2 regions of the Hymenobacter yonginensis genome follow, and region 1 is predicted to be linked to the other one. Evidence: riboswitches for the same ligand, from Rfam matches in the RefSeq annotation. Region 1 holds a riboswitch; the other holds the start of a gene.
The links. A riboswitch is a leader RNA that binds a small molecule or an ion and turns the genes downstream of it on or off. The one in region 1 is predicted to bind cobalamin.
Positions count from the first base shown of each region.

Region 2: another riboswitch for cobalamin. It lies ahead of O9Z63_RS14310 (TonB-dependent receptor plug domain-containing protein); the one in region 1 lies ahead of O9Z63_RS07660 (acyl-CoA thioesterase).

Region 1 is NZ_CP115396.1:1,741,115-1,752,675, reverse strand. It holds gene O9Z63_RS07695 (porin family protein) at 1-711, opposite strand, end outside; gene O9Z63_RS07690 (hypothetical protein) at 728-1,570, opposite strand; gene O9Z63_RS07685 (RNA polymerase sigma factor) at 1,551-2,135, opposite strand; gene map (type I methionyl aminopeptidase) at 2,481-3,245, opposite strand; gene O9Z63_RS07675 (CoA-binding protein) at 3,326-3,685, opposite strand; gene O9Z63_RS07670 (NAD(P)/FAD-dependent oxidoreductase) at 3,802-5,385, opposite strand; gene O9Z63_RS07665 (hypothetical protein) at 5,543-5,773, opposite strand; gene O9Z63_RS07660 (acyl-CoA thioesterase) at 6,030-6,425, opposite strand; cobalamin riboswitch at 6,609-6,804, opposite strand; gene O9Z63_RS07655 (MFS transporter) at 6,955-8,268, shown strand; gene O9Z63_RS07650 (DUF2911 domain-containing protein) at 8,359-8,877, shown strand; gene O9Z63_RS07645 (energy transducer TonB) at 8,976-9,719, opposite strand; gene O9Z63_RS07640 (hypothetical protein) at 9,769-10,395, opposite strand; gene O9Z63_RS07635 (tryptophan 2,3-dioxygenase family protein) at 10,489-11,469, opposite strand.
Region 2 is NZ_CP115396.1:3,301,563-3,313,123, reverse strand. It holds gene O9Z63_RS14315 (DUF5074 domain-containing protein) at 1-13, opposite strand, end outside; gene O9Z63_RS14310 (TonB-dependent receptor plug domain-containing protein) at 50-1,978, opposite strand; cobalamin riboswitch at 2,173-2,396, opposite strand; gene O9Z63_RS14305 (DNA-3-methyladenine glycosylase) at 2,537-3,148, shown strand; gene O9Z63_RS14300 (class I SAM-dependent methyltransferase) at 3,342-4,538, opposite strand; gene O9Z63_RS14295 (hypothetical protein) at 4,590-5,156, opposite strand; gene O9Z63_RS14290 (DUF4397 domain-containing protein) at 5,342-6,097, shown strand; gene ahcY (adenosylhomocysteinase) at 6,217-7,536, shown strand; gene O9Z63_RS14280 (hypothetical protein) at 7,617-8,111, opposite strand; gene O9Z63_RS14275 (SDR family oxidoreductase) at 8,266-9,141, opposite strand; gene O9Z63_RS14270 (T9SS type A sorting domain-containing protein) at 9,207-10,028, opposite strand; gene O9Z63_RS14265 (glycosyltransferase family 2 protein) at 10,133-10,894, shown strand; gene O9Z63_RS14260 (glycosyltransferase family 9 protein) at 10,891-11,561, shown strand, end outside.

The DNA.
Region 1 (11,561 bases):
GTTGAACGACAATTCCGGCCCGGTGAGCAGGTAGAGCGGGCTGCGCTGGCTGCCCAGGCGCTGCAAATAGTGCCAGTTGAGGCTGACGTAGCGCGAGGCGGCCGTGCGCAGGCTGGGGCTGAGCTGGTTCTGCGGTACCGATTTGTTGGTTAGCGCGTTCAGGCCCAGGTCCACGCTGAAGTCGCTGTGGCCGGAGCGGTTGGCTTTTTCAGCCCGCTTGGCGGCTTTCAGCGAGTCGCTTTCGGGCGTGCTGCCCATGTGCACCGACACCCGGTCGCTGCCGTTGCCATCGGCGTTTTCCTCCACCTTCACCCCAAACAGGTTGCCCATGCTCACTTCCACTTTGTCTCCGCGGCGGGGGGCGTTGTCTTCGCCGCGCATCGTGATGCGGATCTGCTCGGGCAGTTGCTTGCCGGGCTGGTCTTTGGCGGGGTAAAACTCCATGGTCACCTGGTCCGACTTCGAGCTTTTGCCGGCCGTTTCAGCCTGCGCAATGTAGTTGTCGAGCAGGATCATCAGCGAGTCGAGCTTGTAAGCCCGCAACTCGCGCAGCTGCTGGCGGTTTTTCACGAACAGGGTCATCACGGCCTGATTGGGCAGTTTCACCACAATCGTGTCGTCGAGGTGGGCGGAAAGGGCCGGGCGGGCAAAGCAAGGCGCGGCCAGGGCTAGCAGCAGCAGGGCAGCCAGCAGAGCGGAGAGGCGTTTCATGACGAAGGGAGGGAAATTAGAGTTGAATCACTTTGGTAAGCGTGCGGCCGGCCACGTGGGCCTGTACCGTCACGGTTTCGGGCAGGCCGGCTTCCGCCAAACTCAGCCGCTCGCCGCGCACCGCGTTGCGGGCCTGGCGGAGCAGTACGCCACCCAGGCTGCGCTGCCGGGCCGGAGCTGCCTGGGCTGCCGTGGCCACGGCAGGGGCAGCGCTCCGGCGCACTTCCACTTCAATAGGGCCAGTAGTGGCCGGGGCCGGCGTGGCGGCCAGCGCCTGGGCCGTAGCGGGCAGTTGCTGCGGCTGCGAAACCGGTACCGTGGGTTCCAAAGGCCGCTCCGGTTGCGGACTGGGAACCTGTGCTACCAGGGCTTGTGGGCCGGACTGACTTGCGGGCCGGGCGGCCGGCGCCACTACCCGGGAGCGGGGAGTGGCAGAAGCCAGTTGCCGGGTACGGGTGGCCTGTGGCTGGCGGGTGCCGGTGGCAAGGCTTGCGGTGGCTTCTGAGGGGCTAGATGCGGGCTGTGGCGGGGTGGTTGCCTGAGGGGCAGCGGCTACTGCTTTTTTATTTTCCGAGGCAGCAGCGGGCTCAACCGTGGTCCGCAAGGGGCGAGGTACGGGGCGGCTGCCGGTGGCTACGGCACCAGTGCCGGCGGGCCGCAGTCCGCTGCTTTGCAGCCACAGCACGCCACTCACCAGCAGCAATACCACGCTGGCGGCGGCGGCCCACATCCAGAGAACGGGGCGTTTTTTGGCGGGCTGCAGCTCTTCTTCCAGCTGGTTCCAGAGGTAGGCCGGCGGGGTGGGCGCGTGCTCCGCGAGACGCTCGCGAAACAGCTTGTCAATATCTTCCGGTTGCATAGAGTTCTTTCGGTGAGGAGGTGGAGGCGGGGCTGGCCTGCTGGCTGGCCGCCGCGAGGCGGCGCTGGAGCATGGCCCGCGCCTTACTGAGCTGCGACTTGCTGGTGCCCTCCGAAATACCAAGCAGCTCGCCGATTTCGGGGTGGGTGTAGCCTTCCAGGGCGTACAGGTTGAAGACGGTACGGTAGCCGGCCGGCAGCTCGGCCAGCAACCCCAGCAGGTCGGCGGCGTTGAGGTGGCTTTCGGCTTCGGCGGCCGTGGCCGGCACGTCGTAGGTGAGGTCGTCGATGGCTAGGTGCAGAGGCTCCTTGCGGCGCAGCTGGCCCAGGGCCTCGTTCACCATAATCCGCCGGATCCATCCTTCAAAGCTGCCTTCGTGCCGGTACTGGTCAAGGGCCTGGAATACCTTGGCAAACCCGCCGAGCATGGCCTCTTCGGCATCTTCGCGGCGGCGCAGGTAGCGCAGGCACACCCCCAGCATCAAGCCCGCAAACTGCTCGTAGAGCAGCTTCTGGGCCCGGCCACTGCCCTGGCGGCAGGCGGCGATGAGGTCGGCTTCAGTCACGGTTGGTTGGGTAGAGGTTAGGGCAATAGCGGGGTGTTTGGAAGGCTAGATGGCAAAGGTTGCACGAGCGTTGCCCGGGGAGATAAAAAAGTTTGGAAATCGGGCCCGCAGGGTCTGGCCTGCTAGAAAAGGCTGGGCGTGGGTCATCCTGCTACAACCAAAAACCCCGGTTTCGGAACTTAATCCAAGACCGGGGCTTGCGTTTTTGAGGTAATAGTTATTGAGCGGAAGAGGCCGGTGCCGGCAGTGCTTCGGCGTATGTTCTAACTTAACTCAGTATGGTTCAGGGCAGGGCCACGTGTGGCTTCTTCAGGCCGAAATGCCCGGTTACGCCCCCTGTTCCACTTACTCCCAAATGCCATTTGCTGCCGTGAGAATAAGAGGCTGGCTATCAGTAACGACAATAGTATGCTCGTGCTGGGCCACGAAGCTGCCGTCTTTGGTGGCCAGGGTCCACCCGTCGCTAAGCTGATGGGCCAGGGTGGCGCGGGTGGAAATAAACGTCTCCACTGCTACCACCGAGTTCTTCCTGAAACGCTTCAGATTGTGTCGGTCGTAGTAGCAGGGGATTTCTGTGGGCTCCTCGTGCAGGCTGCGGCCAACACCGTGCCCCACCAGATTCCGGATAACCCGGAAGCCCGCTTTGCGTGCTTCGCTCTCAATCAGCCCACCGATATCGGCAATGCGGACGCCGCCCCGGATGCGGCTGAGGGCGGTGCGCAGGATTTGCCGGGAAGCATCAACCAGCGGCTGATGCTGGTGAATATCGACCCCCAGCACGAAGGAGCCGCCGTTGTCAGCCCAGTAGCCGCCCAACTCCGCCGATACGTCGATGTTCACCAGGTCGCCGGGCTGCAGAATCCTGCATCCCGACGGGATGCCGTGCGCCACCTCGTTGTTCACACTAATACATGTCCAGCCCGGAAAGCCATATGTCAGCCGCGGGGCCGATTTAGCCCCTAAAGCGGCCATTATGCTTCCGCCATACTCGTCCAGCTCTTTGGTTGTCATGCCCGGCCGGGCATACTCCCGCATTTGTTTGAGGGTGGTGCCGACAGCTTCGCTGATGCGCTGAAGACCGGTCAAATCTTCCTGAGAGGTGATGGGCATGGTGCGGAGATATATAATTACCGACGTACGATAGTGTTATCCGGCTGCATGGCGTACAGCAAAAACCTAGTGTTCCGGTCTTAATACTGCCCCACCGACAGCATCACCAGCGTGCAGGCTTCTTCGGTCTGGATGCCGCGCTGCTGCGCCAGGCGCTCCAGCTCGGGGTTTTCGGTGCCGGGGTTGAAGATGATGCGCTTGGGCTGCAGGTCCAGGATGTAATCGTACCAGGCGGGCTGGTTCTGGGGGCCGACGTAGAGCGTCACGGTGTCCACGGCTTCGGCCTGCGGACGGTCAGTCTGGATGTCGAGGCCGCCCACCTGGCCTTTGCGGATGCCGACCGGCACCACTTCGTGGCCGTGGCGCTGCAGCCGGTGCACAGCCTGGTAAGAGTAGCGGGCCGGGTTGTCGGAAGCACCAAGAACAAGGGTCTTTTTCATGAAACTAGTTGTCAATTGTTAGTTGTCGGTTGTCAGTTGGTAGTTGTCACTAAGCACCTGACAACGGGTATTTACGGAAAAAGGTCGCAAGGGAACTGATAACTGACAACCAACAACTAAACACCGACGGATAACGAGGCCAGCGCCGCCTCGGCGCACCGCTCACCGTCCATGGCTGCCGACACGATACCGCCGGCGTAGCCCGCGCCTTCGCCGCACGGAAACAGGCCGCGCACCTCGGGGTGTTCCAGCGTGTCCCGGTCGCGGGGGATGCGGACGGGCGAGGAGGTGCGGCTTTCCACGCCCACAATCTGGGCGGCGTTGGTGGCGTAGCCTGGAATCTTGCGCCCGAAATCCTGGAAGCCCTGCCGCAGCCGCTCCGCTAGGCCCGCGCCCAGTACGTCGTCCATAGCTACGGGCACCAGGCCGGGCTGGTAGCTGGTTTCGAGCAGCTCCGCCGACAGCTTGCCTTTCAGGAAGTCGCCGAGGCGCTGGGCGGGGGCGCGCTGGGTGTTGCCGGCCACCTGGCAGGCGCGCTGCTCAATCTGCTGCTGCAGGCGCAGGCCGGCCAGGGCGCCGTACTGGCGCACGTCCATGTCTTCCAGCTCCACGGCCGCCACAATGCCGGAGTTGGCGAAGCGCGAGTCGCGGCGGCTGGGGCTCATGCCGTTCACCACCACCTCGCCGGGGGCGGTAGCCGCCGGCACAATAAAGCCGCCCGGGCACATGCAGAACGAAAACACGCCCCGCTGCCGGCCCTGCCACTGTGTCTGGTGCACCAGCGAATACGAGGCCGCCGGCAGCTCGCCCCGGTCGTTGAGGCGGTACTGGGCCCGGTCAATCAGCTCCTGCTGGTGCTCCACGCGCACGCCCAAGGCAAAAGGCTTGGCCTCGATGAGCACGCCGCGGCGGTGCAGCAGCTCGTAGATGTCGCGGGCGGAGTGGCCGGTGGCCAGAATCACGGCGTCAGCTTCCAGGGCTTCGCCGGTGGCCGTCACCACGCCGCGCAGGCGGTGGTTGTCCAGCACTAGGTCGTCTACCCGCGTATCGAAGCGCACTTCGCCGCCGGCGGCCAGCACACTGTCGCGCAGGGCGGCCACCACTGAGGGCAGCTTGTTGGTGCCGATGTGGGGGTGGGCGTCGACCAGAATGTCGGGGGTGGCGCCGTGCTGCACCAAGCAGCGCAGAATCCGGCCCACGTCGCCGCGCTTGGTGGCGCGGGTGTAGAGCTTGCCGTCGGAGTAGGTGCCGGCGCCGCCTTCCCCGAAGCAGTAGTTGGAATCGGGGTTGACGACGTGCTCCTTGTTGAGGGCGGCCAGGTCGCGGCGGCGGGTGCGCACGTCTTTGCCGCGCTCCAGCACAATCGGCTTCAGCCCCAGCTCAATGCAGCGCAGCGCCGCAAACAAGCCGGCCGGACCCGCGCCCACAATCAACACCGTGCGCCGGGCCTGGCTGACATCGGGATACTGAAACCAGGGCCCGAACAGGCTGGTGGGCGGCGGCGTCTGGTAGATATCGGCGCGCAGGCGCACCTGGGGGCTGCGGCCGCGCGCATCAATGGAGCGCTTGCGCAAATGCACGAAATCGGCCTGGCCGGGCTGCAGGCCGGCGGCGTGCAGCAGGGCCTCGTAGCGGGCAAACTCGTCGTAGGCTACGGCCGGCGGCAGCAGCACTTCAATCTCACGGAAGGGAGCAGACATGAAACAGGGGAAAGGTGGTTATCCTTTTATCCTTTAAGCAAAAGCCTATGCAGGGCCGCAAAGGTACGCAGCGGCGCGGGCACGCGCCCGCCCCAAAACATATCCGCCCCTCCGGCAGCTACCAGAGGGGCGGGCGCAACGACAGCGCAGGACGGAATCAGGCGTTGTCCGACTGTTCGGGCGCCTCGTTCTGCAGCGGCTTGCGGGGCCAGAACTTCTCCATGGCTTGGTTGAAGGCCTGCAGCGTCTGGGCCCGGACTTCGCCGGAGCTGTGGCGCAGCAGCTGGCCCAGCATGTGGCGGTACATTTCGGTGGTGGTTTCCAGGCCTTTGGCGCTTACCAGGCCGTGGTGCAGCAGGTCGCAATTGGCCGCTACGGAGTTCGACATTGACTCGGTGAGCTCCTCTCGAGCCTGGTCGGCGTCTCTAAATGATTGTTCCAAGCGGGCGGTGATATTATCGTTCTGCTGCTGATCCATTGCCAAGAGAAGAAGTCGGGGTTGTATAATAGCAGCCTAAACGGCTGGCTGTGGGCAGAAAGTTCAGGGCCACGCGGCCTTAATAAATAGGGAAACGCTGATTTAAGGCGCAGGTTGTGCCCAGCCAGTCAGTTAGCGGGCAACGGGCCATAATCTTATACAGCCCTTACCCGGCGGCCGGCAGAATGCGCACCGGCCGCTTGTCGTGGTCGATGGCCACGAACGTGAACAGGCCCGATACGGCCTTCACGCGCTCCTCGGAGTACATCTGCTCCACAAACAGCTCCACCCGCACCTTCAGGCTGGTGTTGCCCACGTGCTCAACGTTGCCAATCAGCTCCACGAGCGTGCCGCCCGGAATGGGGTGGGTGAAATCGACTTTGTCGGACGACACGGTGACCATCTTGAGGCGCGAAAAGCGGGTGGCCGTGATGAAGGCCACCTCGTCCATTAAATGCAGCGTGGTGCCCCCGAACAGGGTGTCGTAGTGATTAGTGGTGTTGGGAAACACGGCTTTGAAGATGCGCGTTTCGGCGGCGGCAATTTTGGCGGCAAGGTCCATGATGGCGGAAAAAAGGGGAAAGAAGGAAGGAAACGAAGCCTGCCTGTCCGATTCCGCGAAACCCGCCCTGCGCTACGGTGTGCTACCGGCCACCCACGCGCCGCCCCGGCCCGGCCGGCCGCAGCCGCCCGCCCGATGGCAGCGCACAAACACCCGATAAGACCCTTTTTCGCGAAGGCAGCCTCATCAATGCAGCGGAAGGCAGGTCTCCTGACTTGTCCCGTCTTCCCCGTCCTTCTCAGCCGGCTTGGGCGCCGGCCAATGGACCTGATAGTGGAGAAAACTGCGCGGGACTTACAGTAGCGCGTCTGTCCGGGATTCGCACCCGGTTCCCTATTAATCCCGGTATTACCCCGGAACCTTCCACCGTCTGACTGGAAATCGACCAGTGAACAGCGGGGCGAAGGTAGGGGAAGGGCCGGAATGTAGCGTGGGCGCGTGCCAGGCAGCCGGGCCGCCTGCTACCGCCGTGGCCGCAGAGCTACGGGCTGAAGCCCGTGCTACACGCGGCCGCGTGCTACTTTGCGGCATGCAAACTTCTCCCGCGCCGGGCGGCCGCAGCATGGCCTCCCGCATCCGCTCCATCTTCAGCGGCTCCGTCGGCAACCTCGTTGAGTGGTACGACTGGTACGTGTACTCGGCGTTTGCCCTGTACTTCGCGCCCTCGTTTTTCCCGGAGGGCAGCCAGACGGCGCAGCTGCTCAACACGGCCGCCATCTTCGCGGTGGGCTTTCTGATGCGGCCGCTGGGCGGCTGGCTGCTGGGCCTGTACGCCGACCGCGCCGGGCGCAAAGCCGCCCTGATGGCCTCGGTGCTGCTCATGTGCGGCGGCTCGCTGCTGATTGCCCTCACGCCCACCTACGCCCAGATTGGGGTGGCGGCGCCGGTACTGCTGGTGCTGGCGCGGCTGCTGCAGGGATTGAGCGTGGGCGGCGAGTACGGCACCTCGGCCACCTACCTGAGCGAAATGGCCGACCAGCGCAACCGGGGCTTTTTTTCCAGCTTTCAGTACGTGACCCTGATTGCGGGGCAGCTGCTGGCGCTGCTGGTGCAGCTGGGCTTGCAGCAGGTGCTGAGTGCCGCCGAGCTGCAGGCCTGGGGCGTGCCGTTCGGAATTGGGGCCGCCGCGGCCGTGGTGGCGCTGTATCTGCGGCGCACCATGGAAGAAACTGACGCTTTCACCCACCAGACACCCGCCGACAACGCCGAAGCCGCGCCGCAGCCCGGCAAGCTCCAACTGCTGCTGCGCTACCCGCGCGAGGTGCTGACGGTGGTGGGCCTCACGCTGGGCGGCACCGTGGTGTTCTACACCTTCACCACCTACACCCAGAAGTTTTTGGTGAACACCACCGGCTTCAGCAAGGGCCAGGCCACGCTGGTTTCGTTTGGGGCGCTGGGCGTGGCCATGCTGCTGCAGCCGCTGCTCGGCGCGCTGTCGGATAGGGTGGGGCGGCGGCCGGTGCTGTTGTTCTTTGGGGTGGGTGCCACGCTCGGCACCGTGCCCCTGATGACGGCGCTGGGCGCGGCCGCCAGCCCCGGCGCAGCGTTTGGGCTGCTGGTGTTGGCCCTGGCTGTGGTGAGCGGCTACACGTCCATCAATGCCGTGGTAAAGGCCGAGCTGTTCCCGACCGAAATCCGGGCGCTGGGCGTGGGGCTGCCGTATGCCCTCACGGTGGCTATTTTTGGCGGCACGGCCGAGTACGTGGCGCTGCTGGCCAAAAGCCAGGGCGTGGAAAGCTGGTTTTACTGGTACGTGACGGCCTGCGCCGCCATTTCGCTGGTGGTGTACCTGCGCATGCCCGACACCCGCGACACCTCGCGCCTGAATACGGCGGCCGGCTAACCTTTTCGGGCAGGGCCGGTTCTGAGGTGCCGCGCAACGTTGCGGCCGGATTTGCTACTTTTCTCCCACACTCACCATTTCCCGTTTCTCATGAAAAAGATTCTCACCCTGCTGTTCGTGTTCTGCGGCCTGCTGCTGGCCGGCCAGGCAATGGCCCAGGGCAAAATGCCCGAAGACAAAAGCAAGCGCCCCAGCCCGCCGGCCACCGTTACGGGCCCTGGCTTCACCATCGACTACAGCCGCCCTTCGCTGAAAGGCCGCAAAGCCTTCGGGGGCCTGGAGCCCTATGGCAAAGTGTGGCGCACCGGTGCCAATGAGGCTACCACCTTCACCACCACCAAAGCCGTGAAAATTAACGGCAAGGCGCTGGCCGCCGGCACCTACGCTCTGTTCACCATCCCCGGCGAGCAGGAGTGGACCATCATCTTCAACAAAACCGCCAAGCAGTGGGGTGCCTACGAATACAAGCAGGCCGACGACGCGCTGCGCGTGCAGGTGAAATCCACTAAAACCGCCGCTCCCGTGGAAGTATTCACCATCTCGGCCGACAAAGCCGGCATGGTAACCCTGATGTGGGATAACACGCAGGTGGCCTTCACGGTGAAGTAACCCCTTCCTCGGGCTAGCTGCCGAACGTAAACCGGCCGCCGTTTCTGCTTCTCAAGGCAGAGACGGCGGCCGGTTTTGGTTTGTGGGGCTGGGCTTGGTTACCGAATCCGGAACTTGACGGGCACTTCCATCAGAGCAGCTACCGGCTGGCCGGCCAGCATGCCAGGCAGCCACTCAGCGGGCAGCTGCTGCACAGCCTCCAAAGCCTCCTCGTCGCAGCCCAAGCCGATGCCCGACTTCACACGGTGCCCGCTGGCGCGGCCCTGCTCATCCACCAGAAACTCAATCAATACCTCGCCGCCGGTGCGGTTGCGCAACGCCTGCGGCGGATACTGCACGCTGGTTGCTACCGCCTGGTTCATGGCCTGCTGGCCTCCGATATAGAGCGGCGGCCGGTCGAGAGTAACCTGGCGGGAGTTGGTGCCCTCCACGATGGTGTACTGCTTGCGTTGGTCGGCGGGCCGGATGCGGGCAAATTCCAGGATGCGGGTGGAGTGGTTGTAGCGCTGCTCCAGGGTGTCGCCGAAAGCATAGTAGCTCCAGACGCCGGTTTTCTGGTCGTTGCGGTACTGCCCGGTGCCTTGGGGCCGGCCGTTCCAGCCGTATTCCACCCAGGTGCTGTCGCGCTGCCCCTGCTTGTAAGAGCCTGCCAGAACAGGCATGGTAGGTGGCCCCGTTCGTTCTTTCAAATAAGGCCCGTGCTTGACTTTATTGTCTTCCTGGAGCACATAATAGGTTTCGTGGCTCCAGGGGTTGGTCTGTTTGACTACTACTTTGGTAGTTTTCTGAGCGGTGGCCGCCAGCGGCAGCAGTGCGGCCGCCAGCAATAAGGTGTTGCGCATGGGGATGAATAGGGGATGAGTTAATGGTTAAGATGATAGCTGCTACGAGCTACTCGATTGTCAGCTGATACACCACAAAATGCCGGATGCCGAACTTCTTGAACCACTCGGCGGGTGGCACTTTGCTCTGGGCCAGGTCGCAGTAGTACAGAAAGCCGTCCTTGACGTAAGGCAGTGTGTACACCAGCAGCGGAAACTTCCGGCCCACCGGCACGCTGGCTTTCTGCTTTTTGTAGGCCTGAATGTCGGCACGCAGACTGTAATCGGAGGCCAGGGCGCCGGGCAGCGGCTGAAACTGCTGCCGCTTGCCGATGGTGGGGAAGAAAAACCGCACCTCCAGCCGCGCGTCGGTGGCGGCGCGGGCGTAGACGTTGAACGCCAGGCGGCCGGCCGAGTCCAGCTGAAACCGGCTCCGGTCTTTGCCCAGCAGGTCCTGCTCCGGCTGCGCCACGCCGTCCCGAAATTCCTGGTAGGTGAGATGCAGCACCCGCCCGGCCAGCCGCGGGTCGGAGAGCTCGAAATGCTGCTTTTCCACGCCCAGCATACTGTTTAGCTCCATGGCATCCGGGCCGGTAAACCCGGTCTGGTTGGTCAGGAGCGTGGTGGAGGCTTCGGGAGTCTGGGCGTAGGCCAGGGCCAGGAGCAGCCACAATAAAGCAGTCAGAACGACGCGCATACGGCAATAGTAGAAGGTAGCATAAGACACGATAAAGCCGTGAAAACGCAGCGGGCTGCGCTTTCACGGCTCTAGTATACAACCAATCTGCAATTACGCCCGCTCGGCTTCGCCCAGCACGCTTTCCACCCAGCCTTTGCCCCAGTCTTCGAGCTCCTGCGCGGTCCAGAGCTGGGGGTAGAAGATGCGGCGCTGGAACTTGGGAGGCAGGTACTTCTTCCAGTTGGTGCCGCCGGTAGCGGCCACGGCCGTGGGGTGCCGCTCCAGGTAGCGCACCGCCGACTTGAAGTGCATCAGCGGCCAGTTCACGTTCACGTTGATGTCGAGCTGCTTGAGCTGGCGCAGCAGGCGCGGGTGCTGCTGGTCTTCCAGGGGCAGGCGCTGCACCACGCTCCATACGTTGCGGTGCTGGTAGTGGGCGGCGTGGGCTGTCAGCTGCTGGGTGTACTTCTGCTCGAACTGAATGAGGGTAAGCGCTTTTGCGCCAGTGTCTTCTACGGTAGCGCCGGCCTTCCAATAGATGCAGCCCATCAGCTCGTCGTGGGCGGCGGCCTCGCCCAGCAGGCGGCGCTTTTCCTTGTCGAGCAGGTTGCTCAGGTCGGTGCTGGCAATTTCAATCATGCGGTACTGCACGCTCTGGAAACCCGAGGCCGGCATCAGCGACATGCGGAACTGCAGAAACTGCTGCTTGTCCATGCCGTCCACCATCACGTCGAACGAGTCGATGAGGTTCTCGAAGTAGCGGTTGATGCGGCCCAGGCGCAGCACCAGCTCCTGCAGCGTAGGCGCCTGCAGCTCCCCGATCTGCTCGTACTCGCAGAGACAGAGCTTGAAATACAGCTCCGTAATCTGGTGGTACATGATGAAGATGCGCTCATCGGGGATGCGCGTGAGCGGGCGCTGCAAGCTCAGCAGCGTGTCCAGGCTGATATAGTCCCAGTAGTTGACGTAGTCGGCGTGGTAGAGTCCTTCGAGGTAGGCGGCCAGGTCCTGGTTGTCGGCGGCATACTTCTGCTGCAGCAGCCGCAGCTGCTCATAAACGGCGGGCGAAAACTCGTCCTCGGGGGTAGGCATGGGCGGGTGGGTGTGGAGGGAAACAGGGTGGGAATCCGGCCACAAGGAACGAAAAAGCCGCCGAAACTACCGGGTGGCCGGGTCGTGGCGTG
Region 2 (11,561 bases), 1.6 Mb from region 1:
GAAAATGGAACATGGATAAGGGAAAAATGGAAGATGAAAACAGACGAAGTCAGCGCCACGCTACGCGCAGGCTGGCCACCCACGAGCGGCCGGGCATGGCGCGGCTCTGGTAGCTCTGGTAGCGGAGGTTGCCAAGGTTGAAGCCCTGCACCAGCGGCGTCAGCCAGGCCCGGCCCACCCGGAACTCGTGGCCCAGTTGGGCATTGAGTAGCAGGTAAGAGGGCAGGAAATCGGTGCCGGAGGCGGTGGTGTAGCGGAAGCCCGTGAAGGTGAGGGCGCTGGTCAGCAGCCAGCCGCGCCAGCTGTGGTCGGTGCTGAAGGCGGCGGTGTGCAGCGGCACGTAGGCCAGTTGCTGGCCCACCGGGTCTTCGTCGAGGGCGTAGCCGCGCACTTTGCGGGAGCTGGTGTAGGCATAGGCGGCGCGGGCGGCCAGGGTGTAGCGGCCGGGCTTCCAGTTCAGCTCACTGCTGGCTTCGACGCCCTGGGCCAGCACCTGCCGCAGGTTGTTGGGCGCATAGCCCAGGTCGGTGGGCAGCCACTGCACCCAGTCGTCTACACGCTGCCGGAAGGCGGTTAGCTCGGTCTGGAGCAGCAGAGTGGGAGTGGGGCGCACCTCGTGGCGCAGGCCGGCCTCATAGCCCAGGCTGGTTTCGGGGCGCAAATCGGGCTTGCCGGTGGGATACCAGAACCGCTCGTTGAGGGTGGGGGCGCGGTAACTGCGCGAGGCGCTGGCTTTCACGCTGAGCTGCTGGGTGCCGCGCTGCCAGGCCAGCCACTCGGCGCCGGCCGTGGGCGTGAGCGGAGGCCGCCGGCCGCTGATGAAGGCCTGCCGCACGTTCAAACTGAGCTGCAGGCGCGGCAGCGGGTCGTAGCGTAGCAGCCCGAAGCCGCTGAACCGGTTTTCGGTCACGGTGGGCGCCTCGTAGCCGTCCACGTGGGCCACGAAATGCTGCGCTTCGCCTCCCAGCCGCAAACTGAGCGTGGGCGCAAAGCGGAACGTGTGCTCGGCCTGCGCTTGGCTGGTCTGCACCCGGGAATCACTGCGCACGCCGTCGTCCTGGTAATTGATGATGTCCTCGAACCAGGCGGCGCGCACGCTCGTTTCGTGGCGGCTGCTTACGTGGCGGTAGCCGGCCAGCAGGCGGCGGCTCTGGTCCCGCTCCTGGGCGTGGCGGTTCACCGAGCCCAGCGCGGCCTGAATCTGCCGGTCGGCATCCGTGAGCCAGATGGCGGCCGTGAGTTCTCCCTGCTCGCCTACCCGCAGCGTGGCATCCTGGGCCACACTCCACTGCCGCAGCGCGGCGTTTTGCTGGCGCTGCGTCGGGCCGTACACCAGCCGGCCATTTTCGCGGCCCACCGGCTCGCGGTACGGGAAGTCGTTCTGAGCCGTGCGGTAGGAGGCGGCTGTCCGGATGGAAAGTTTCTGGTTGCTGAACGTGGCCTCGCCCGAGCCGGCGCCCAGCCCGAAGCTGCCGCCATCCAACTGCACGCGGCTCTGCAACCCCTGCCCCCACCGTACCGGCGAAGTCAGCAGCACTGTGCCGCCAATGGCGCCGGTGCCGTAGGTGGCGCCGGCCGGCCCATGCTGCACCGCCACCTGCGTGGCGCCACTTACCGGCAGCAGCGCAAAGTCGGCTTCGCCCAACGAAGGAAGATTGATGTTGAAGCCCTGCCACAGCACTGCCGTATGCCGCGCCGAGGTGCCGCGCAGCGTGATGCTGGCCAACTGGCCCGGGCCGTAGTTTTTCAGGTAAAGCGGCGTGCGCAACGACAGCGCATCGGCCAACGTGCCGGCGCCGGCCTGCCGGAGTGCCAGCGTGTCGAGGGTGGTGCGGCGGGTGCCGGTGGCGAAGCGCGTGGCCGGCAAACCCTGCACGCGCACTGCCGGCAGCATCTGCACCGAGTCGAGGGCGTGCGGCATCTGCTGGGCCGTGGCGGGCGCGGCCCAGCAGGCTGCGCCAAGCAGCAGAAAGGGCACCGGCCGGAGCCGTGCCGCAAAACGAAGGGTAATTAGCTGAACCAAATTTTCGGGCAAGGAAAATTCAGTTCAGAACTCCGACGCCAGCCTTCGTTGCCGAAAGCCAGGCCGCAGCCGAGGCCGAAAACAGGAAAATCCGGCGGCCCGAAAGCCACCACTGCTATCATTCTCCGCCCTTCCACCGAGGGCGCTGAACATGGGGAAATGCAAAGGCAGGTCTCCTGGCTTGCTTCTGACGCGCCGCCTTCCCATTTCTCCGGCAACTCCATCTGGAGCTACCTTCTCGGAAACAGTGGCAGCTGAGGCGCGCCGACTCGTGAAGCGTACAGTTGCGGGGACAGCTCCGGCTTTGAACCGGATTCCCTTTTCAGCCTCGCCCCGCAATCGGGGTCCGGCCACCTCTACGCCTCAAAGGTAGCAGATTGTAGCATAGGCTTCAGCCTGTGCCTCCGGTCGGCCGCCACAATTCCTGCAGAAAACGTATCAGCTCAACCGTAAACCGAAACTTGTTCTTGCCCCGTTGGCCGGCACAGGCTGAAGCCTATGCTACATCGAAATATGCTACACCCCAAACTCCCGCCCGACTTCTACCGCCGCCCCGACCCCGTACAGATTGCCCGCGACCTGCTGGGCAAGCACCTGTTCAGCTGCCTCAACGGCGAGCTGACCGGCGGCCGTATCGTGGAAACCGAGGCCTACTCACACCAAGGCGACCTGTCGATGCAGCTGCACCTGAAGCGCCGCGGCCCGCACGGCCGCGCCCTGCACGAGCCCGGCGGCCGCGCCTACCTGTACCAGGTGTATCAGCGCCACACGCTGTTCAACATCAGCACCAACGACGCCGACAAGCCCGATACCGTCCTGATCCGTGCCATCGAGCCGCTGGTGGGGCTGGATATCATGCTTCGGCGTCGTGGGCTGGAAACGGCCTCAGCCAAGCTCACCGCCGGCCCCGGCCTGCTCACCCAGGCGCTGGGCGTCACGCCGGCCCTTTCCGGCACCGATTTGCAAGGCGAGACGCTCTGGATTGAAGACCACGCCGAACAGGTGCCGGAAGCCGACGTCCTCAGCAGCCCCCGCGTGGGCCTCGCCTACGCCGGCGAAGAGGCCGCCAGCCTACCCTGGCGCTTCCGCATCATCGGCAGCCCCTGGACCAGCAAGGCTAAATGAATCACGGATTAGCCCGGATTTAAGCGGATTTCACGGATTTTGTGGACGGCGCTAGTTGCTGTTGAGCAGGCCAAAAACAAGTACCGCGAAGCTCCACTTCGCGAGGCGCCGGAACATCAGGGCTGAAAAAACTGCTCTGCAATTCCCGGTGCTTCGCGAAGTGAAACTTCGCGGTACAACTTAAAGAATTAGGCTAAAAGCCGTTGTGCTTTTCGGTCACCAGTACCATCAGCTTGCCTTCCAGGTTGGTGGTGGCGAACAGGTACAGGTCACCGCCTTCGCGGATGCCGGTGCGGTGGCGGAACTCGGCCACCGTGTCGGGGAAGTTGCGGGTCGTGACGTGGGCGCGGACTTCGGGGCCGAGGTGGGCGCGCAACGCTTGGGCGTCGTACTTCTCGGTGGCCCGAATGCGGAAGATGCGGCCCGGGAAGTCGGGGTGCAGCGTGTCGGAGGTGTAGAGGTGGCTGTGCTGGTGCAGCTTCAGTAGCTCAAACGCCGTCCCGATGCTGCGGAAGCCGCCCGCCTTCAGAATGGCCACGTTGGGCTCGTAGAGATACTGCTGCGGCTCGGCGTAGCGCGGCACAGCGCGGGCCTCGCGGGCCCGGTTCAGGCGGAAATCCTGCTGCTGGCCGGTGCGGAGCAGGTTCACGGTGTGGCGCTCCGGGTCGACGGCCGGCTCGGGCCCTAGCTCGTACAGCACTTCCTTACACTCATTATCCACGGCCACCACCCACAACTGCCGCACCTGCCGCAGCTCCAGAATAGCCTGCTCGATATCAAGCATGGGCGAAGTTTTGAGCAGCACGCGGCGGCCCTTGTGCAGCAGCAGCGGCATCAGGCGCAGAATATCCGGCTCGCAGTCCTGCAGCCGGAAAATCTTGCGGGCGGCCGTGTCACGCCGGGCGGGGTCGAGGTATATCCAATCAAACGTATCCGGGGTGTTGCGCAGAAACTGCACCGCGTCGGCCGTGTGAAACTGCACGTTTTCGATGCCCAGGTGCGTGAGGTTGAAGCGCACCACATCGGCCAGGGCCGCGTTGCGCTCCACGTAGTGCACTTCCGGAATCCTTTCAGCAAAATACGATACGTCTACGCCGAAGCCGCCGGTGAGGTCGGCCAGGCGCTGCCCGCTCACCAGCGCCGCCTTAAACGCGGCGGTGCGGGCAGACGAAGCCTGTTCCACCGACAGCGTCGGCGGGAAAACCAGGTCGGGGTTGTCGGCCCAGGCGGGCACTTTCAGGCGAGCTTTCTGGCGGGCCTGAATCTGGCGCACCAGCTCCGGAACGGGCAGGCCAGGGTATTTGCGGGCTTGCAGCGCCAGCTGGGCGGGGTCGTCGTGCAGGTGCTTAGCCACATACTGACGCGACGCCGCGGGAAGCGGAAATTCCATGTGGTACTCCTACGAAACTAGTAAACAGGGGTTGGCCCACCGGGCCGGCGCTTAGCGCAGCTGCCAGCGCAACGCCAGCAGCGGCTGGCCCGTGGCCGAAGCCGCCACGCCCATGCCGGTCGGTGCCAGCCGCTGCCACAGGCCCGTGCGCCCATCTGCCGACAGGCCGGCGTTGTGGGCTTCCACGGCGCGCACGAAATGCTCGTTGGTGTGGCGCGTAATGAAGATGTTGGCCAGCAAGCTGCCTGCCACTACGCCCAGCGTTACCTTCTGCGGGTTGCTGAAATAGTGTTGGTCGCCGCTGCCGCTGAAGGTCTGGGAGCCGTACACCGCCACCCCGCCCACAAACGTGAGGCGCTCGGCCAGGAAAATCCACTTCTGGCGGCGGTAGCGGTTGAGGTTGTCCAACGCTTCCTGGTTGCCGGCCAGGTAGGGCCGCAGGCGCTGCCCAAAGTACCCGGCGTTCTGGTAATCGTCGTCGGTGGGCTGCTCTTTGGTGGTGAAATAGAAGTTCTTCTGCACCCCGTTGCGGCCCCGGTCCTTGTCTTCCGGGCTCAGGCGCACTACCGTGCCCGACTGCCCAAAAGCAGTGCCTGCCCACAGGCCTAAAAATAACACTAGAGAAGGGCGGAATACTCCAGCCACTAAAAGTTCGGAACGGTGCATGAAAGCAAATATAACAGTCTGCATCATAGCTATATCAACTATGTGCCGGGCGGTATTTCAGAGCCAACTCAACAAATGCCCTTACCGATACGTTCTGTCCGCAGTACAATTAGCTTTCACTCAACCTGAAACCGACTATGAAAACCGTTGTTCCTTCTCTGCGCCAGCTATTTCTAGCCTCTGTGCTGCCGGCCGCGCTGGCCTTTTCTGCCTGTGGCAATGATGACAACGACAGCACGCCTGCGCCCGAGCAAGGCAAGGTGCTGGTTGTACACGCGGCGGCCGTATCCAATGTGCCCATCACCGCTTTCGTAGCCGACCAGCAGGTGGCCCAGCTCAACTACGGCGCCAACAGCCCTTACTTCACCGTAAACGCAGGCTCGCCCACTCTGCGCATCAACAGCGGCACGCAGGTGCTGACTTCGGCCCCGCTTGCCGTTTCCAAAGACCAGAACTACTCCTCGTTCGTTTTCTCGCCTTCCGCCACTATCGGCTCTACGCCCACGGTGCTCACCGTGCCTGACGACCTGACGGCCCCGGCCGCCGGCCAGGCGAAAGTGCGCATCGTGCATCTGGCCCTGAACGCCCCAACGCCAGTTCGCCTCACGGTGCCTTCGGCCCTGCCCGGTACCGCCGGCACCGACGTCACGACGGATGTGCCATTTGGGGCCGCCTCGGGCTTCATTGCCATCAATGCCGCCTCCCTGAACCTATCAGTGACGGCGGGCACGCCCCGTTCGCAGGTAATTGCCGTCGGTGATGGCACGGGCACCGGTACCGGCGTCAAAAACTACGAAGCCGGTAAAATCTATACCGTGGTGGTGCGTGGCATTGCCGGGGCAGGTGTGCCGGCGGCACAGCAGCCACAGGCAGTCATCATTCAGCATAACTAATACGGCTGTTAGCTGCCTGATCTGCAACGCCTGCCCCAATGGAGGCAGGCGTTGTTGTTGTATAGCGCCACTAACATTTTGGTTACCTTTGTAGTTGTCTAGCAAAAAAAATCAGCATCATGGTGGAGACCAAGACCACGGCCTACGTTCCGTACAAAGTAAAAGACATGAGCCTCGCTGAGTGGGGCCGCAAGGAAATCCGTCTGGCCGAGGCTGAAATGCCGGGTCTGATGGCCCTGCGCGAAGAATACGGCGCCAGCCAGCCGCTGAAAGGCGCGCGCATCGCTGGCTGCCTGCACATGACCATCCAGACTGCCGTGCTCATCGAGACGCTGCAGGCCCTGGGCGCTGACGTGACGTGGTCGTCGTGCAACATCTTCTCCACCCAGGACCACGCCGCCGCGGCAATTGCGGCTGCCGGTACGCCGGTGTACGCCTGGAAAGGCCTCAACGAGGAGGAGTTCAACTGGTGCATCGAGCAGACGCTGTTCTTCGGTGAAGATCGTCAGCCCCTGAACATGATCCTCGACGACGGTGGCGACCTGACCAACATGGTGCTGAACCAGTACCCTGAGCTGGCTGCTGGCATCAAAGGCATTTCGGAAGAAACCACCACGGGCGTACTGCGCCTGCTGGAGCGCGTGAAAGCCGGCACCCTGCCGCTGCCCGCGTTCAACGTCAACGACTCGGTAACGAAGTCGAAGTTCGACAACAAGTACGGCTGCAAAGAGTCGGCTGTGGACGCTATCCGCCGCGCTACCGATGTGATGATGGCTGGCAAAGTGGCTGTAGTGGCTGGCTACGGCGACGTAGGAAAAGGCACGGCCGCTTCGCTGCTCGGCGCCGGCGCCCGCGTTATCGTTACCGAAATTGACCCGATCTGTGCCCTGCAGGCTGCTATGGACGGCTTTGCCGTGAAGAAGCTGGCTAACGCCGTGAAAGAAGCCGACATCGTGGTAACGGCCACCGGCAACTGCGACATCCTGACGGAAGAGCACTTCCGCAGCCTCAAGGACAAAGCCATTGTCTGCAACATCGGTCACTTCGACGATGAAATTGACATGGCCTGGCTGAACAAAAACTACGGCCACACCAAAGACACGGTGAAGCCGCAAGTTGACATCTACACCATCGAAGGCAAAGAGGTGATTATCCTCGCCGAAGGCCGCCTCGTGAACTTGGGCTGCGCCACCGGCCACCCTTCGTTCGTCATGTCGAACTCGTTCACCAACCAGACGCTGGCCCAACTGGAACTGTGGCAGAACGCCGACCAGTACGAAAACCAGGTGTACACCCTGCCCAAGCACCTCGACGAGAAGGTGGCCCGCCTGCACCTCGCCAAAATTGGCGTGGAGCTGGACGAGCTGACGCCCAAGCAGGCCGACTACATCAAGGTGCCCGTAGAAGGCCCGTTCAAATCGGACCTGTACCGCTACTAAGCGGCTCCGGCTTCCTGAATAGAAAAACCCCGCCCGGCACTGCGCCGGGCGGGGTTTTTGTTGTGCTCAAGAGCGGCGAGTTATTTTGCAAGGGGCGCCATACCGGTGTATTCTTCGCTGCTTACATACAAGCCAATGCCCAGTAGTTTCCATTCGTGGCTTAAGAATATCTCGTAGGAAACGCCCTGCTTCCTGGTATTCGCCATACCAGCTAGTGGTTTCCATTCGTGGCCCAGCATCAGGCCCGAAATGCTGCTGTACATTCCATGAACCCGTAAGGTGGAATCTGTGCGGACGCCCTCAAACCGTAGGCACAACTCGTTATTGGGGTTGAGTGGAATACTGGCACTACTGCCCCAGTTGCCTATCGGATGCTCCAAACGCCCGTTTTCCAGCAGATTCCTGGCTTTGGTGTCCGACGTGGAGCTGCTGCCTCTGAGCGCCAGACTCAACATGAACAACACTGCCAGCCCTAAGCCAATTTGCCGGCGCAACACCCTGAGCACCCGGAACCAGGCGTATGCAATCAGCAATAACAAGAAAATATTCAGACCAGTCCAGAGTAGCGAAAGCATAGCGTAAAGCAGGATATAAGTTGGTGTCAAATTAGCAGTAAAATGCTGTTCGCCTACGCGCGGTGTTAGCTACCGGCTGCCGCACGCCACCACAATTAACAAAAACGGCCAGCTCTACAGGAACTGGCCGTTTGCGTGTTTAGAAGAATGGGCGCTATTCTGCAAAGAACGGTTGCCCTACCATCTGCTCCGACTGCTGCCAGAGCTGCTGCACGTTTGCCGCGGTATTGAAGCCCGATTTCACGGGCTCCGGCTTTTTCTTGGCGAAGTAGCCGCCGCTGATGCTAGCTACCTCGGGTGAGGTGGCGAGGTAGATGCTGGTCTGGGCGCCGTCTTCGGAAGTTGTCATGAAGGGCGCGGCGGCCTTATAGAAGGCCCGCGTGAGCCACGTAGAGTTGCTGCCGAAGTTGCTGGCCACCACGCCCGGATGCAGGCTGTTGGTGGTGACGTTGGAGATGCCGCGCTGGCGCAGCTGCCGGGCCAGCTCCTGCGTGAACAGGATATTGAACAGCTTGGAATTGGCGTAGGCCCGCATGGGCGAGTAATTGCGGGTGGCATCGAGGTCGGCCAGATCAGGCTTGGCGAACTTGTGGGCCATGGACGCTACGTTTACGATGCGGGCGGCCGGGCTTTGGCGCAGCTTCGGCAGCAGCAGGCTGGTGAGCAGAAACGGGCCGAGGTGGTTGGTGGCCAGCGTCATTTCGTGGCCATTGACCGATTCCTCTCGCTCGGCCCCGAATACTAGGCCGGCGTTGTTCACCAGTACGTCCAGCCGGGCGTAGCGCTGGTTGAACTCCTCAGCCGCCCGCCGCACCTGGCCTAGGTCCGACAGGTCGCAGAGCAGCACGTCTACGCGGGTGCCGGGCTGGGCGGTCTGCTGCAGCTGCTGGCGGGTGCGGGCGGCTTTTTCGGCGTTGCGGGCCAGCAGTACCACGTGGTAGCCCTGCCGGACCAGCTCGCGGGCGGTTACTTCACCGATGCCCGACGTGGCACCCGTAACGAGGGCAATAGACTGCGATACTTCGCTCATATAGAAAAGGCTGAATGACCGAGCGGCTATACGCAGCGTGGGGAGCGAAGTTGAAGCCGTAGTGCCTAGTGGGCCACCAGCAGCCGAAGTGTAGCCGGCCGGGCCTTGCCGGCCTCAGTCACGCGCACTAGATAGGTGCCATTGGGCAAATCAGCTACCGGTAGAGCCAGTTGCGAAGACGCAGCCGTGTACGCCTGCAGCAGCTGGCCCTGTTCGTTGTAGAGCTGCACCTGCCGGGCGGCGGCTTCCCCGAAATTCACCGTAGCGGTGGTGCTGGCCGGGTTGGGGTAGAGGCTTATGGATTGGGCAGTACTGGTAGTATGTGCAGAAGCGGGGCCGGGTTTGGCAGCCGGCGCCGTGGCTATTCGGTACGTGGCAAAGCTGTCGACTTCGGCCGCATAGAAGGCACGGAGCTGCCGCCGGTCGAAACGCAGCCGCATACTGTCGCCGCTTAAGGCGCGGAACCGCACCAGCCCCGGCCAGCGGCCTTGCCGGGCATCCTGGCTCAGGTCCAGCATCTGATGGTAGCCGGTGCTCAGTCCCTGCACCTGCCCGCGCCGGATGCGCACGGCGTGCACCCAGTATCCAGAATCAGGCTGCTCTTCTACCAGGTAGTACAGCCCCCGAAACCGAAAGGCTCGGGCCGTAAACCAGTTTTCATCAGCAGAATCGCCCGCCAGTGCAAAACTTGTGAAGCCGGTGGCGGCATCGAACTGCAGGCGTAGCGCCAGGGTATCCTGCTCCCCCAGCAGCACCGGCGCCGGCCCCAGTACGCGGGCCAGGTTCACGGGCCGGGGTAGCGCAAAGACATCAAACTCAGTGGTAGGCGCCTCGCAGCCGGTCAGCAGCCCTAGTAATAACAGCAACAGAATCAATGGACGCATCATAACAGGTTACGGGATAGATGAATGGATACATTCTATACCGTGGCCTGCCCGCCGGTAACCCACGGCGGCTACCTCCACGGCAAAACCCCGATATTTGCCGGCCTATGCCTGCCGTTCCGCTCTCCATCGTCATCATCACCTTCAACGAAGAAGCTAACATCGGCCGCTGCCTGGAAGCCGTGCGCGGCCTCTCCGACGATGTAGTGGTGGTGGACAGCTTCTCCACCGACCGCACCGTGGCCATCTGCCAGCAGCTGGGGGCCCGCGTGGTGCAGCATGCCTTTGAAGGCTATGTGCAGCAAAAAAACTACGCCACCGCCCAAGCCCGCCACGACTATGTGCTGCAGCTCGACGCCGACGAAGTGCTGACCGAAGAGCTGCGCCAGAGCATCCGGCAGGCCACCGCCAACTGGCAGGGTGGGGGCTACACCCTGGCCCGCCTCACCAACTACTGCGGCAGCTGGGTGCGCCACGGCGGCTGGTACCCCGACCGTAAACTGCGCCTCTACGACCGGCGCCTAGGCCGCTGGGAAGGTTTATTGCTGCACGAGCGGTACGAAATGCAACCCGGGCAACCAATTTCGGCTCTGCAGGGCGACGCCCTGCACTATTCCTACACCTCCGTCGAGCAGCATGTGCAGCAGCTCAACCGGTTCACTAGCATTGCGGCCGATGAGCTGTGGCTGCGCGGCCGGCGCCGGGTCACGTTGTTTCATCTGCTGCTCAAGCCCTGGTGGAAGTTCGTGCACGGCTATTTTTTCCGGCTGGGCTTTCTGGATGGGTTTGCCGGCCTGAGCATTGCCGTTATTTCGGCCTGGGGCGTATTTCTGAAGTTTGCCAAGCTGAAAACCAAAGCCGCCGCATGAGCCGCACCTTCCTTGTTAGCCGTACCGATGCCATCGGCGACGTGGTGCTTACGCTGCCGGTAGCGGGCCGCCTGAAACAGCTGTATCCGGGCTGCCGGGTGCTGCTGCTGGGCCGCACCTACACCCAAGCCATAGCCGACGCCTGCCCTTGGCTCGACGGTTTCCTCAACCTCGATGAGCTACTGCAGCTGCCCGCCGCCGGCCAGGTAGCTGCCCTGCGCGCCACCGCCGCCGACACCATTCTGCACGTCTTCCCCAACAAAACGATAGCGCAGCTGGCCCGCAAAGCCGGCATCCGGCACCGCATCGGTACGCGCAGCCGCTGGTTTCACTGGCTCACCTGCAACCACCTAGTAGCCCTCAGCCGCCGCCACTCCCCGCTGCACGAGGCCCAGCTCAACCTGCAGCTGCTGCACGGTCTGGGAGCTTCTACTGCGCTCAGCCTGCCGGAAGTCGCACAATTAGTGCGGCTGCGGCCCGTTGTAGCGTTGCGGCCCACTCTGCAGAAGCTGCTGGCGGCCCGCCAACCCAGCCAGCTCAATGTTATCCTGCACCCGCGGAGCCGGGGCAGTGCCCGCGAGTGGGGGCTGGCGCACTTCGGCCAGCTGACCCGGCTATTGCACCAGACTGGGCACCGGGTTTTCATCACCGGCACGGCTGCCGAAGG